3 regions of the Streptomyces sp. WAC 06738 genome follow, and region 3 is predicted to be linked to each of the others. Evidence: riboswitches for the same ligand, from Rfam matches in the RefSeq annotation. Region 3 holds a riboswitch; each other region holds the start of a gene.

Region 1 (5,059 bases), 1.4 Mb from region 3:
CCCGGGCCAGCGGGACGCCGGCCTCGGCGAGGGTGCGGATGCGGATGAGTTCGACCACGGCGGCGGCGTCGTAGCGGCGGTAGCCGGAGTGGTCCCGGTCCGGCTCGGGGAGCAGGCCCTTGGCGTGGTAGTGCCGGACCGCGCGGACCGTCACGCCCGCGTACGACGCCAGTTCGCCGATGGTCAGCATCGGGGCATCCTAGGCCGCCGCGCGGGTGCGGTAGAGGCGGCGCGACCAGAGGTAGCCGGCCACGCCGAGCGCCGCGCAGCAACCGGTCGCCCACGCCGCGTCCGCTCCGTCCGGCGCCCCGCCGAGCAGCCCCCGGATCAGATCCATGACCGGCGTGAACGGCTGGTGCGCGGCGAACCACCGCAGCCCCGCGGGCATCGTGTCGACGGGGACGAACCCGCTGCCCACGAAGGGCAGCAGCACGAAGACCGTCGGCAGGTTGCTCGCCGTCTCCGGGTCCGGGCTGGCCAGCCCCAGCGCCACCGTGAACCACGTCAGCGCGTACGAGAGCAGCCCGAGCAGCCCCGCGAGGCAGACCCAGTCCGCCGCCGACGCGCCCGTCCGCAGCCCGAGTACGAAGGCCACCGCGCCGACCGCGGCGAGCGCCAGCGCGGTCTGGATCATCGCGGCGAGCACGTGGCCCGTGAGCACCGAGGACTTCGCGATGGGCATGGTGCGGAACCGGTCGATGATGCCGTCGGTCATGTCGTTGGCGACGAGCACGGCGGTGCCGATGGACACGCTCGCGACCGTCATCGTGAGGATCCCGGGGGCGATGTACGTGAGGTAGGAGCCGCGGTCGCCGCCGGGGAGTCCCGAGCCCATGGTGCCGCCGAAGACGTACGTGAACAGCAGCAGGAAGAGCAGCGGCTGGCCGACGAGCATGATCGTCATGGACGGGTAGCGGGCCATGTGGCGCAGGTTGCGGCGCAGCATGGTCGCGGAGTCGCGCAGGACGTACGTGCCGGGGGCGCTCATGCCCGTACCTCCCGGGCGGCGGCGGCGTGGCCGGTCAGGGCCAGGAACACGTCGTCCAGGTCCGGGGTGTGCACCGCGAGCCCGGTGACCGACCCGTCGTCGTCGAGGCCCGCCAGCAGCCGCCGCAGCGCGCCGAGGCTGCCGTCGTACGGCACGGTGACGGCCGGGGCCGCCGGGTCGGCCACCGCGCCGGGCAGCCGGCGCGCCAGCTCCGCCGCCCGCGCGGCGTCGGCGGCGTGCAGTTCGACGTGGCCGCCGGTGACGCGGCGCTTCAGCTCGGCCGCGGTGCCCTCGGCGACGAGCCGGCCGCCGTCGAGCACCCCGATGCGGTCGGCGAGCCGGTCCGCCTCCTCCAGGTACTGCGTGGTGAGGAAGACGGTGGTCCCGTCGGCGACGAGTTCGCGGACGACGTCCCACAACGCGCGGCGGCTGCGCGGGTCGAGTCCCGTGGTCGGCTCGTCGAGGAAGATCAGCCGCGGCCCGGACACCAGGGTCATCGCCAGGTCGAGCCGCCGCTTCATGCCGCCGGAGTACGTCGCGGCCCGCCGGTCGGCGGCGTCCGCGAGGCCGAAGCGGGCGAGCAGCCCGGCGGTGACGGCGGCGGCGCGGGGGCGTGCGAGGTGGCCGAGGTCGGCCATGAGGCGCAGGTTCTCGCGGCCGGTGAGCAGCCCGTCGACGGCGGAGAACTGGCCGGTGACGCCGATCGCCGCGCGCACCCGGGCGGGTGCGCGGCGGATGTCGTGGCCGGCGACCCGCGCGGTGCCGGCGTCGGCGGGGAGGAGGGTGGTGAGGATGCGGACGGTGGTGGTCTTGCCGGCGCCGTTGGGGCCGAGCAGGGCGTAGACGGTGCCGGCGGGCACGGTGAGGTCGACGCCGGCGAGGACCTCGCGGCCGCCGTACGCCTTGCGCAGTCCCGCGGCCTCGACGGCGGGGGTTCTCGTGGTCATGGCGCCATGCTCGGAGGCTGACCCTGCGTCGGGGTCAAGGGCGGCGGCGCGGGCGGCTGCCGGAGGGGCGCCCTACACTGGCCCGTGCAGCCGGTTCGCCCCGTCCGCCAGGCGGTGGCGTCGCAAGAGGGAACCCGGTGGGAATCCGGGACTGCCCCGCAGCGGTGAGCGGGAACGACCGCCGTCATACGCACTGGATCCGCCGGATCCGGGAAGCGACGGCCAGTAGGCGCCCGTGCGCGCGAGTCGCGTACGGACCTGCCCGCGAGTCCGAAGACCTGCCCGCTGCCCGTGCGCGGGCCTTCCGTGCGCGGACATCCCGGTGACCTTCGAGGGCGGGTCGGCGCACGTGACGTACGAGGCAGGCATGCGGAATTCCGCCGGGCGGTACCGGCGGGGACGTGCCGCGCCGCCTCCTTCGCGGTTGTCTCCCCCTCTCCTTCCGGTCCCGGGATCTCAGGGATTCATCTCGCGAAGGAGATCTCCGTGACAGCGAAGTCCGCAGCCGCGGCGGCACGGGCGACCGTGTACGGCTACCCCCGGCAGGGCCACCACCGGGAGCTGAAGAAGGCGGTCGAGGGCTACTTGAAGGGCCGGGTCACCGCCGGCGAACTCCGCGCCACCGGCGCGGAGCTGCGCCGCGCCACCTGGCGGGAGCTGGCCGGCGCCGGCGTCCACGAGGTGCCGACCGGCGACTTCTCGTACTACGACCACATGCTCGACACCACCGTCATGGTCGGCGCGATCCCCGGCCGCCACCGCGCCGCCGTCGCGGCCGAACACCTCGCCGGCTACTTCGCCATGGCCCGCGGCACGCAGGACGCGGCGCCGCTGGAGATGACGAAGTGGTTCGACACCAACTACCACTACCTCGTGCCCGAGCTGGGCCCGGACACCGTCTTCACCGCCGACGCGGCCAAGCAGAAGGACGAGCTGGCCGAAGCCCTGGCGCTCGGGCTCGGCACGGCGCGGCCCGTGCTCGTCGGGCCCGTGACGTACCTGCTGCTCGCCAAGCCCGCGCCCGGCGCGCCCGCGGACTTCGAGCCGCTGTCGCTGCTCGACCGGCTGCTGCCGGTGTACGCGCAGGTGCTGGCCGAGCTGCGCGCGGCCGGCGCCGCGTGGGTGCAGCTCGACGAGCCGGCGCTCGTCCAGGACCGTACGCCCGCGGAACTCGCCGCCGCCGAGCGCGCCTACCGCGACCTCGGCACCCGCGCCGACCGCCCCTCGCTCCTCGTCGCCTCGTACTTCGGCCGCCTCGGCGACGCCCTCCCGGTGCTCGCGAAGGCGCCCGTCGAGGGCCTGGCGCTGGACTTCACCGGCGCCGCCGCCGCGCAGCTCGACGCGCTGGCCGCCGCCGGCGGGCTGCCCGGCAAGCGGCTCGTCGCGGGCGTCGTGGACGGCCGCAACGTGTGGGCCTGCGACCTGGAACGGGCCCTCGCCACCCTCGGCACCCTCCTCGGGCTCGCCGACCGCGTCGACGTCGCCCCGTCCTGCTCGCTGCTGCACGTGCCGCTCGACGCCGCCGCGGAGCGGGACATCGACCCGCACCTGCTGCGCTGGCTGGCGTTCGCCCGGCAGAAGACCGCCGAGGTCGTCACGCTCGCGCGCGGGCTGGCCCACGGCACCGGCGCCATCGCCGCCGAACTCGCCGCCGGCCGCGCGGGACTGGCCGCCCGCGCCGCCTCCCCGCTCACCCGCGACCCGGCCGTCCGCGCCCGCACCGCCGCCGTCACCGCGGCCGACGCCCGCCGCCCCGCGCCGTACGCCGAGCGCGCCGCGGCCCAGCGGGCGCGGCTGCGGCTGCCGCTGCTGCCGACGACGACCATCGGCTCCTTCCCGCAGACGGCCGAGCTGCGCGCCGCCCGCGCGGACCTCCGCGCCGGGCGGCTCGGTGCCGGGGGCTACGAGGAGCGGATCGCGGCGGAGATCCGCGAGGTGGTGGCGTACCAGGAGCGGGCCGGGCTCGACGTGCTCGTGCACGGCGAGCCCGAACGCAACGACATGGTGCAGTACTTCGCCGAGCGGCTGACCGGCTACCTCGCCACGCGGCACGGCTGGGTGCAGTCGTACGGCACCCGCTACGTCCGCCCGCCGATCCTGGCCGGCGACGTCTCGCGCCCGGAGCCGATGACGGTCCGCTGGACGACGTACGCGCAGTCGCTGACGGACCGCCCGGTCAAGGGCATGCTCACCGGGCCGGTCACGATGCTGGCGTGGTCGTTCGTCCGCGACGACCTGCCGCGCGCCGAGACCGCCCGGCAGGTGGCGCTCGCGCTGCGCGACGAGGTCGCCGACCTGGAAGCGGCGGGCACGGCGGTCGTGCAGGTCGACGAGCCGGCGCTGCGCGAGACGCTGCCGCCGCGCGCCGCGGACCGGCCGGCGTATCTGGCGTGGGCGACGGAGGCGTTCCGGCTGACGACGGGCGTCGCGCGCGCGGACACGCAGATCCACACGCACATGTGCTACGCGGAGTTCGGCGACATCGTGGCGGCGATCGACGACCTCGACGCGGACGTCATCAGCCTGGAGGCGGCGCGCTCGCACATGCAGGTGGCGTACGAGCTGGCCGGGCACGGCTATCCGCGTCAGGCGGGTCCCGGCGTGTACGACATCCACTCGCCGCGGGTGCCGGGCACGGCGGAGACGGTGGCGCTGCTGCACACCGGGCTGCGGGCGATCCCGGCCGAGCGGCTGTGGGTGAACCCGGACTGCGGGCTGAAGACCCGCGGGTGGGCGGAGACGCGGGCGTCGCTGGAGAGCCTGGTGGCGGCGGCGCGGCAGGTGCGGGCGGAGCTGCGGGGGTGACGTAGCGGCAGGGGGCGGGCGCTGACGCCCGGGTACGGGCCGGGTGCCGGCGGCCGTACGCGCCGGGCGCCGGCATGCCGCCGGCGCTCCGGCGCGGGGGGGCCGGCCCGCGTCAGGCGTCCGCCCCCTGCGCCTGCCCGGGGGAGGGTCGTCCGGCGAGGGGACCAGGCGTGGGTGTGTTGGTCGTCGATGGTGCAGCGGGCTGCCGATAGCTTCTTGGGGCGGTGTTTGTGCGGGCACGGCGGCGAGGGCGGCCGTGATGCGGCACTGAACACACCTGGGTGCGTGGCGAGGCGTGACATGGGGTTGTGGAGGCAGC
Region 2 (5,059 bases), 1.8 Mb from region 3:
GACCGTGGCCGGCGTCGTGATGCTGGGTGGCGTTCATGGTGGGTGTCCTTGCCCTTCGTCTCCGGTGCGGTCTCTCTGGTGATCAGCGTAGCAGAGATACCCCCTGGGGGTATGACGACGTGCGGTGACGCGTGTCACGCGGGGTGGTGCGAGGGCGTCACGCCGCGGTGGTCGTACGGTCCCGGGTGAGCCGCGCGCCGCGGTCCCGCAGGGAGGGCCCGGCCGTACGCGCCGCGCCCGCCGGCCGCCACAGCAGCACCGCCGCCACCGCCGCCGCGAGCCCGATGACCGCCAGCACGCCGGCCGCCACCCCCGTCCCGGCCCGCGCCGCGAGATAGCCGGCCAGCGGGTACGTCACCAGCCACGCGACGTGCGACAGCGAGAACTGCGCCGCGAACGCCGCCGGCAGGTCCGCCTTCCCCGGCACCGCGCCGCGGATCACCCGCCCCGCCGGCGTCACCATCGCCGAGGTCGCCGCGCCGAGCAGGGCCCACGCGGCGAGCAGCGCCGGCCAGGTCCGCACCCCCGCCGCCAGGCCCGTCCCGACGACGGCCAGCACCGGCGCCGGCACGAACGCCGCCGGCAGCATCACCGCGCGGTCGCCGGCCCGCTCCAGCACTCGGGGGAGCGCCAGCGCGACGGCCATCGACCCGGCGCCGTAGGCGCCCAGCGCGAGCGACACGTCGCCGACCGGGCGGGCGAAGTGGTCGCGGACCAGGACCACGGTGTTGACGATCACCATCGAACTGGCCGCCGCGACGGCGAGGTTGAGCGCCAGGAGCGCGCGGAGCTGCGGCGCGGAGCCGAAGAGCCTCATCCCGTACGCGGCCCTGGCGAACACCCCGCCGCTCTCCGTGCCGCCCTCCCCGCCCCTCTCGCGCGGGGTGGGCTTCGGCAGCGCCACGGAGACGACCAGCGCGGCGGAGGCGGCGAAGCCGGCGGCGGTGCCGAGGAAGAGCCGGTCGTAGGTGAGGAGCGTCAGCAGCCCGGCCGCGAGCACGGGGCTGAAGAGGCTCTCCATGTCGTACGCGAGCCGCGACAGCGACAGCGCGCGGGTGTAGTCGCGCTCGGCGGGGAGCACCTCGGGGATGGTGGCCTGGAAGGTCGGGGTGAACGCGGCGGAGGCGGACTGGAGGAGGAAGATCAGCACGTAGATGTGCCAGACCTCGGTCACGAACGGCAGCGCGAGCGCGACGACGCCGCGCACGAGGTCGGCGGCGACCAGCAGGGCGCGGCGCGGGATGCGGTCGCCGAGGGCGCCGATGACGGGGGCGATGCCGACGTAGGCGACCATCTTGACGGCCAGGGCGGTGCCGAGGACGGCGGAGGCGTTGCCGCCGGCGAGGTCGTAGGCGAGGAGGCTGAGCGCGACGGTGGCGAGGCCGGTGCCGACGAGGGCGATGACCTGGGCGGCGAAGAGGTGCCGGTAGGTGCGGTTGCGGAGTACGGAGAACATGGCCCTGGCCTCTTCCTTTGCTCGTGTGCGCATATACGCACATGTTAAACAGAGGAGGGCCCGGGGGCTATTCCCGCGGGGCGGTTACCGGTTCAGGAGTGCCAGGGCTCGCCGGTCATGAGGTGGTCGGCGTGGTTGAGGGCCTCGACGACGAGACCGCGCAGATGCCCGTCGCGCAGCGAGTACACGACGCGGCGGCCCTCCTTCCTGGAGTGCACCAGGTGGGCGAGGCGCAGCTTGGCCAGATGCTGGCTGACGGCCGGCCGGGCGGCGCCGCTGGCGGTGGCCAGCTCGGTGACGTCGGCCTCGCCCTCGGCGAGGAGCCACAGCAGGTGCAGCCGCGTCGCGTCGGCGAGCAGCGCGAAGACCGTGCTCGCGGCTTCGAGCTGCTCCCGGTCGGGCGTCCACTCGTGACGGTGGACGGCGGGGGTGGGCGAGGGGGCGGTGTCGCGCTCCGGCATGCGCCTATCGTATGGCGGTACGAGGCCCGGGGCCGGGCGTCGCGGCTGCTCAGCCGGCGCGGTACATGCCGAGGGAGCCGTGCCCGGCGACGTCGGCGAAGCCGAACTTCTCGTACAGGAACCGGGCGGGCCCGTCGGCGACGAGCGACACGTACGCGGTGGCGGGCGCCCGCCGGTCGAGCTCCGCGACGAGCTCCGCCATGATCTGCTTCCCGAGCCCCTGCCCCTGGTGGTCCGGCAGCACGCACATGTCCACCACCTGGAACACGGTCCCCCCGTCCCCCACGACCCGCCCCATCCCCACGGGCACCCCGCGGTGGTACACGACGACCCCGTACCAGGTCTGCGGCAGCCCCACGGCGGCGGCCTCGGCCGCCTTGTCCGACAACCCGGCCCCGGTCCGCAACCGCCGGTAGTCCGCGACGGACGGCACCCCGGCCCGTATCTCGTAAGGGTCACTCATGGATTCCATGCGTTACACCCTAACGGGGTGCCGCCGGCGATCAGGTGGCGGTGCCCGCTCCCGGGCACCTGTCATGCACGCCACGTGCCCTCCCCCGGGAGGGGGTTCGTCTGCGATGATGGCGCTGCCAAAGGTGACGGCGGAACGAGGAAACCGGTGTGAATCCGGTGCGGTCCCGCCACTGTGATCGGTGAGCCGGCTTCGAACAGGCCACTGCCCCCGCGGGGGTGGGAAGGCCAGGGGCCGGCGGTGAACCGAGAGCCAGGAGACTCACGTCGTCGCCTCCTCGACGGATCTGGGGCGGATTTCCCCGGAGAGGAGCGTGCGCCGTCGTGCGTGCCCTGCTGCGCGGCCCGGTGCGGTCGTTGCGTGTGGTCGTTCCCCTTTCCCTGCTCCTCGCCGCCGCCTGCGGGGGACCCGCGCGGGACGGCGGGCGGGTGGAGGGGGAGTCGCCGCCCGGGTTTCCGGTGACCGTCGGCAACTGCGGGGTCGAGACCGTCTACGAGCGGCCCCCCGAGCGGGCCGTGACCCTCAACCAGCACGTCACCGAGATCATGCTCGCCCTCGGGCTGGAGAACTCCATGGTCGGCACCGGCTATCTCGACGACGAGATCCCGCCCGCCTACCGCGAGGCGTACGACGGCATCGAGGTGATCGCCGACGAGTACCCCTCGTACGAGACCCTTCTCGCCGCGGAACCCGACTTCGTCTACGGCGGGTTCGCCAGCACCTTCGAGGAGGGCCGCGGCCGCGACGCGCTCGCCGGGGCCGGCATCGACTCGTACCTCAGCCTGGAGGCGTGTGCCGAGCCGCCGGTGACGGTGGACCTCATGGACCGCGAGATACGCACCGTCGCCGAGGTGTTCGGCGTCCCGCGGCGGGCGGAGAAGCTCCTCGGCGAGCTGCACGGGACGCTCGACGGCGTGCGGGACGCGGTCGCCGGGGTGGAGGCCGCGGAGGTCTTCGTCTACGACAGCGGCGACAAGACCGCGTTCACCGCGGGCGGCGGCGGGATCGGCAACGAGATCATCGAACTGGCCGGCGGCGCCAACGTCTTCGCCGGCCTCGGCAAGCCCTTCGGCGACGTGTCGTTCGAGCAGGTCGCCGCCCGCGCCCCGGACGCGATCGTCGTCTACGACTACGGCGACCGGTCCGTCGCCGACAAGAAGCGGTTCCTCCTCTCCCACCCCGCGCTCCAGGACGTCCCGGCGATACGGAATGAACGCTTCGCCGTCCTCCCGCTCTCCTCGACCGTCCTCGGCGTACGGGTCCCGGAGGCCGTCGACTCGCTGGCCCGCCAGCTCCATCCGGACCGCTTCCGGTGACGAGGGCCCGGGCGCTGCCCTTTCCCGCCCTGCTCGTCCTCCTCCTCGGCCTGCTGCTGCTCTCCGCCACCGCCGCCGTCGCCCTCGGCTCCGTCCGCGTCCCCGCGGGCCAGGTCTGGGGCATCCTCCTGCACCGCCTCCACCCCGCCCTCGCGGACCCCGGCTGGAGCCCCGTGCGCGAGACCATCGTGTGGGACGTGCGCCTCCCGCGCGTGCTGCTCGCCGGGGCGGTGGGGGCGGGGCTCGCGGTGTGCGGGATGGCGCTCCAGGCGCTCGTACGGAATCCGCTCGCGGACCCCATGCTGCTGGGCATCTCCTCGGGCGCCACGGTCGGCGCCGTGCTCGTCGTGGTCTTCAACGTCACCATCCTCGGCCTCTTCACGCTGCCGCTCGCGGCCTTCGCCGGCGCCCTCGCCGCGCTCGTCGCCGTCTACTTCCTCGCGCTCGGAGCCGACGGCCGCATGACGTCGCTGCGCCTGGTGCTCGCGGGCGTCGCCACGGCCGAAGTCCTCTCCGCCGTCGTCGGGTTCCTCATCGTCACCTCGGGCGACCCGCACAAGACGCAGGCCGCGCTCCGCTGGATGCTCGGCGGCCTCGCCGGCAGCACCTGGCGGCTCATCTGGATCCCGCTGGCCGTCGTCGTCCTCGGTACGGTCGCGCTGCTGGCCGTCGCCCGGCCGCTGAACCTGCTCCTCGCCGGCGAGGAGGCCGCCGCCGCCCTCGGCCTGGACGTGCACCGCTTCCGCTCCGCGATGTTCGCGCTCGTCGCCGTGATGGTCGGCGCGGCCGTCGCGGTGAGCGGGGCGATCGGGTTCGTCGGGCTGATCCTGCCGCACGTGGTGCGGCTGCTCACCGGCGCCGACCACCGGCGGGCGCTGCCCGCGGCGGCGCTGCTCGGCGCGGCGTTCCTCATCGCCGCCGACCTGGCGGCGCGCACGCTGATCAGCCCCGAGGAGGTCCCGGTGGGAGTGCTGACGGCGCTGGCCGGCGGGCCGTTCTTCCTCTGGCTGATGCGCCGCGGGGCCGCCCGGTGACCGGCCGCGCGCCCGGCGCCCCCGCCGCGCCCGGCGCCCTGCGGCTTGAGTCCGTCACCGTGACCGCGCGCGGGCGCACCCTCGTCGATGCGGTCTCCCTGGACATCGCGCCCGGCGAGGTCGTCGGCCTCCTCGGCCCCAACGGCGCGGGCAAGACGACGCTGCTGCGCACCGTCTACCGCGCGCTGCGGCCCACCTCCGGGCGCGTACTCCTCGACGGCGACGACGTGCGCGCGCTGCCCGCCAAGCGGCTGGCGCGGCGGCTCGCCGCGGTGCTCCAGGAGAGCCCGGGCGCCTTCGAGCTGACGGTGTACGACGTG
Region 3 (5,059 bases):
CCCGGGACTGTACTTCGCGATGAACTCCGCGCCCACGGTGATCGGCGACACCGCGCAGTCGGCGTCACAGGCGATCCAGGGCTTCGGGTACGAGATCACGCCAGCGGCACTGCAGGCGGCGGCCGACTCCGTCGAGGAGTCGACGCTGCTGTCCCGTACCGGCGGCGCACCGACGTTCGCCATCGGCGTCTCGGAGATCTTCTCCGACGTGACCGGGGACAGTCTCAAGGCGTTCTGGTATCACTTCGCGATCATGTTCGAGGCGCTCTTCATCCTCACCGCGCTGGACGCGGGCACCCGGGTGGGCCGCTTCATGCTCCAGGACACCCTCGGCAACATCTACAAGCCGCTCAAGCGCGTGAGCTGGTGGCCGGGGCTCATCGCCACCAGCGCGGTCGTCGTGGGCCTGTGGGGCTACTTCCTCTGGGTCGGCGTCAACGATCCCCTCGGCGGCATCAACCAGCTCTTCCCGCTCTTCGGCATCACCAACCAGTTGCTCGGCGCGGTCGCGCTGACGATCTGCACCACGCTGCTGATCAAGTCGGGACGGCTGAAGTGGGCCTGGGTGACGGGCATCCCGCTGATCTGGGTCGCCGTGGTCACGCTCACCGCGAGCTGGCAGAAGGTCTTCTCCGACGACCCGCGGGTCGGCTTCTTCGCCCAGGGCGACGTGGCGCAGGAGGGCATCGACTCCGGCAAGCTGTCCGGGCAGGAGCTGGAGGACGCCGAGACGATCGTCACCAACACGACCGTCGACGGGGTGCTCTCCGCGGTCTTCGCGCTGCTGGTGGTCGTGGTGATCCTGGACGCGGCCCGGGTGTGCGTGAAGTCGCTGCGCAACCCGGAGTCCGTGGTCAGCCATGAGGAGCCGTACCACGAGTCGTCGTACGTGGCACCGGCCCAACTGATCGCGACCAAGGAGGAGAAGGAGGAGCTGGCCGCGGCGGGGCTGGGCAGCGGCGGCGGGTTCAAGCCGGGCACGGGACCGGGTGCCGGCGGCGGTACGCGGGACGGAGGGGGCTCATGACCGGGACGGCCGCGCTGGCGGCGGCCGGGCGCAAGGTCTGGTGGTACGTCCGCGAGGTGATCGGCGACACGGCGTACGAGCGCTACGTCGAGCACCTGCACGGGCACGACCCCGACGCGAAGGTGCCCACCCGGCGCGAGTTCGAGCGGATGCGCACGGACGCGGGCGACGACCCGCGCAAGGGCTTCCGCTGCTGCTGAGCGCGGTGCGGCACGGGCCGCGGACGTACGGGCCGCCGTCCCCGGCTTCCGGGGGCGGCGGCCCGTTGTCGGTGGGGCAGGGCAGACTCGGGGGTATGGACTTCACGGTGCGGCCGGTGCGGCCGGAGGAGTACGAGCGGGCGGGCGAGCTGGTCGCCGAGGCGTATCTGGCGGACGGACTGCTGACGTTCGGCGAGGACGACGAGTACGTGCACGAGCTGCGGGACGTGCGCCGCCGGGCGGCGGCGGAGCGCGCCGAGGTGCTGGTCGCGGTCGAGGGGGACGCCGGCGCGGTCGGCGGGGACGTGCTGGGCAGTGTGACGTTCGTGACGGCGGGGTCGCCGTTCGCGGAGCTGAGCGGTCCCGGCGAGGGCGAGTTCCGGATGCTGGCGGTGGCCCGGGAGGCGCGCGGCCGGGGCGTGGGCGAGGCGCTCGTACGGGCCTGTCTGGACCGTTCGCGGGAGCTGGGGGCGCACCGGGTGGTGCTGTCCAGCACCCCGCAGATGGGCACGGCCCACCGGCTGTACGAGCGGCTGGGGTTCGTCCGCACCCCGGCGCGGGACTGGCTGCCGCTGCCGGATCTGCCGCTCTGGGCCTTCGTCGCGGACCTCTGACGCCCGACCGAGAGGCGACACAACATATAGGGGTGCTTCCACGACGAGCCACTAGATGTATGCTCGTCCTAGCTGCCGACGCAGGGGAATCCGGTGGAAGTCCGGAGCTGTCCCGCAACGGTGAGCGATGTACGGGCATGCCTGCCACGCGCCGGCGGGTCCGTCTGTCGTGAGCCCGAAAACCTGCGGCAGCGATCGATGACGTCCGGGTCTCGTGGATTGGGCTCGCGGACGCACACGGGGTGCCTCGACGGATGTGGCATGCCCGCCTGCGCCCGTACCGCAGCCTCTCCCGCGCGGCCCCCCGCCGAGCGAGGGAGAGCAGCATCTTGACGATCGCACCACCGGCCGCGCCTACGGAGCCCGCCTCCGCCACCCCCCGTGCCGGCGAAGGACCGGCCGCCGCGCTCACCCGCACCCTCGCCGAGCTCGCCGCCGACCTGCCCGCCACCGACCCCGCCCGGGTCGCCGCGGACGCGCTGCGCGGACGGCACCCGGGCTCCGGCGAGGCGGAGTTGCGGGAGCTGGCCACCGAGGCCGCGGCGGCGCTCATCGCCGAGGAGCCGGAGTACTCGAAACTGGCCGCCCGGCTGCTCACCCGGGCCGTCGCCGAGGAGGCCGCGGGCCAGGGCGCCACGAGCTTCTCCGCCGCGATCGCCGTGGGCCACCGCGAGGGCATCGTCGCCGACGCCACCGCCGCGTTCGTCCGGCGGCACGCCGCCCGCCTCGACGCGCTGGTCGACGAGGCCGTGGCCGAGGGCCGCGACGACCTCTTCGGCTACTTCGGCCTGCGTACGGTCTCCACCCGCTATCTGCTGCGCCACCCCACCGAGCGCGCGGTCATCGAGACCGCCCAGCACTTCTTCCTCCGCGTCGCCTGCGGGCTGGCCGCCGGCGACTCCGACGCCGACGTGGCCGAAGTCGCCGAGCTGTACGGGCTGATGAGCCGCCTCGGGTACCTGCCCTCCTCCCCCACCCTCTTCAACTCCGGCACCCGCCACCCGCAGATGTCGTCCTGCTACCTGCTGGACTCCCCGCTCGACGAGCTGGACTCGATCTACGAGCGCTACCACCAGGTCGCCCGGCTCTCCAAGCACTCCGGCGGCATCGGCATCCCCTTCACCCGGGTCCGCTCCCGCGGCTCGCTGATCCGCGGCACCAACGGCCACTCCAACGGCATCGTCCCGTTCCTGCGCACCCTGGACGCCTCCGTCGCCGCCGTGAACCAGGGCGGCAAGCGCAAGGGCGCCGCCTGCGTCTACCTGGAGCCCTGGCACGCCGACGTCGAGGAGTTCCTGGAGCTGCGGGACAACACCGGCGAGGAGGCCCGCCGCACCCACAACCTCAACCTCGCGCACTGGATCCCGGACGAGTTCATGCGCCGCGTCGAGGCCGACGGCCCCTGGTCGCTCTTCTCGCCCGCCGACGTGCCCGAGCTGACCGACCTCTACGGCGCCGAGTTCGACGCGGCGTACGCCCGCGCGGAGGCCGAGGGGCGGTACGTCAGGCAGATCCCCGCGCGGCAGTTGTACGGCCGGATGATGCGTACCCTCGCGCAGACCGGCAACGGCTGGATGACCTTCAAGGACGCCGCCAACCGCACCGCCAACCAGACCGCGGAGCCCGGCGCCGTCGTGCACTCCTCGAACCTCTGCACCGAGATCCTGGAGGTCTCGGACGACGGCGAGACCGCGGTGTGCAACCTCGGCTCGGTCAACCTCGCCGCCCATCTCGGCGACACCGCCGGCGGCTGGGAGGGGGCGATGGACTGGGAGAAGCTGGACGCCACGGTCCGTACCGCCGTGACGTTCCTCGACCGCGTCGTGGACATCAACTTCTACCCCACCGGGCAGGCCGCGGCGTCCAACTCCCGCTGGCGGCCCGTGGGCCTGGGCGTGATGGGCCTCCAGGACGTCTTCTTCCGGCTGCGGCTGCCGTTCGACTCCCCGGCGGCGCGGGCGCTGTCCACCCGTATCGCCGAGCGCATCATGCTCGCCGCGTACGCCGCCTCCGCCGACCTCGCCGAGCGGCACGGCGCGCACCCGGCCTGGTCTCGCACCCGTGCCGCCCGCGGCGTGCTCCACCCCGACCACTACCCCGAGGCCGGCGCGGTCTGGCCGGAGCGCTGGACCGCGCTGCGCGCCCGGATCGCGGGGACGGGGCTGCGGAATTCGCTGCTGCTGGCCATCGCGCCGACCGCGACGATCGCCTCCATCGCCGGCGTCTACGAGTGCATCGAGCCGCAGGTCTCCAACCTCTTCAAGCGCGAGACGCTGAGCGGCGAGTTCCTCCAGGTCAACTCCTACCTGGTGGCCGAGCTGAAGGCGCTCGGGGTGTGGGACGCGCAGACCCGCGAGGCGCTGCGCGAGCACGACGGTTCCGTACAGGAGCTGACCTGGATCCCCGAGGAGGTCCGGGCGCGGTACCGCACGGCGTGGGAGATGCCGCAGCGCGCGCTGATCGACATGGCCGCGGCCCGTACGCCCTACCTCGACCAGGCCCAGTCGCTCAACCTCTTCATGGCCGCGCCGACCATCGGCAAGCTCAGCTCGATGTATGCCTACGCCTGGAAGTCCGGGCTGAAGACGACGTACTACCTGCGCTCCCGCCCGGCGACCCGGATCGCCCGCTCGGCCCGCGCCGCCGCGTCCACCGGCGCCGCCCCCGTACCCCTGCCCGTCCAGCAGCCGCACGCCGACGACGCCGTCGCCTGCTCCCTGGAGAACCCCGAGACCTGCGAGGCCTGCCAGTGACCACCGCCACCGGAGCCAAGAACCTGCTCGACCCGGGCTTCGAGCTGACCCTGCGCCCCATGCGCTACCCGGACTTCTACGAGCGCTACCGGGACGCGATCAAGAACACCTGGACCGTCGAGGAGGTCGACCTCCACTCCGACGTCTCCGACCTCGCGAAGCTCTCGCCAGGCGAACAGCACCTCATCGGCCGGCTGGTGGCGTTCTTCGCCACCGGCGACTCGATCGTGGCGAACAACCTGGTGCTCACGCTCTACAAGCACATCAACTCGCCGGAGGCCCGCCTCTACCTCTCCCGCCAGCTCTTCGAGGAGGCCGTGCACGTCCAGTTCTACCTGACGCTGCTGGACACCTACCTCCCCGACCCGGACGAGCGGGCCGCGGCGTTCGCCGCCGTCGAGAACATCCCGTCGATCCGCGAGAAGGCGCAGTTCTGCTTCCGCTGGATGGACTCCGTGGAGAACA

What was found. Region 3 has a riboswitch for cobalamin ahead of DMB38_RS24625 (ribonucleoside-diphosphate reductase subunit alpha). Riboswitches for the same ligand answer to the same signal wherever they lie in the genome.
Region 1: another riboswitch for cobalamin. It lies ahead of metE (5-methyltetrahydropteroyltriglutamate--homocysteine S-methyltransferase); the one in region 3 lies ahead of DMB38_RS24625 (ribonucleoside-diphosphate reductase subunit alpha).
Region 2: another riboswitch for cobalamin. It lies ahead of DMB38_RS16005 (ABC transporter substrate-binding protein); the one in region 3 lies ahead of DMB38_RS24625 (ribonucleoside-diphosphate reductase subunit alpha).

The regions. Positions count from the first base shown of each region.
Region 1 covers NZ_CP029618.1:4,122,072-4,127,130, reverse strand. The annotation lists gene DMB38_RS17820 (MerR family transcriptional regulator) at 1-190, opposite strand, end outside; gene DMB38_RS17815 (ABC transporter permease) at 200-988, opposite strand; gene DMB38_RS17810 (ATP-binding cassette domain-containing protein) at 985-1,935, opposite strand; cobalamin riboswitch at 2,060-2,215, shown strand; gene metE (5-methyltetrahydropteroyltriglutamate--homocysteine S-methyltransferase) at 2,422-4,740, shown strand.
Region 2 covers NZ_CP029618.1:3,717,483-3,722,541, reverse strand. The annotation lists gene DMB38_RS16025 (hypothetical protein) at 1-37, opposite strand, end outside; gene DMB38_RS16020 (MFS transporter) at 158-1,456, opposite strand; gene DMB38_RS16015 (metalloregulator ArsR/SmtB family transcription factor) at 1,549-1,917, opposite strand; gene DMB38_RS16010 (GNAT family N-acetyltransferase) at 1,967-2,389, opposite strand; cobalamin riboswitch at 2,485-2,673, shown strand; gene DMB38_RS16005 (ABC transporter substrate-binding protein) at 2,848-3,705, shown strand; gene DMB38_RS16000 (iron ABC transporter permease) at 3,702-4,739, shown strand; partial or broken gene DMB38_RS15995 (ABC transporter ATP-binding protein) at 4,709-5,059, shown strand, end outside.
Region 3 covers NZ_CP029618.1:5,543,974-5,549,032, reverse strand. The annotation lists gene DMB38_RS24640 (carbon starvation CstA family protein) at 1-1,027, shown strand, start outside; gene DMB38_RS24635 (YbdD/YjiX family protein) at 1,024-1,227, shown strand; gene DMB38_RS24630 (GNAT family N-acetyltransferase) at 1,323-1,841, shown strand; cobalamin riboswitch at 1,880-2,047, shown strand; gene DMB38_RS24625 (ribonucleoside-diphosphate reductase subunit alpha) at 2,171-4,594, shown strand; gene DMB38_RS24620 (ribonucleotide-diphosphate reductase subunit beta) at 4,591-5,059, shown strand, end outside.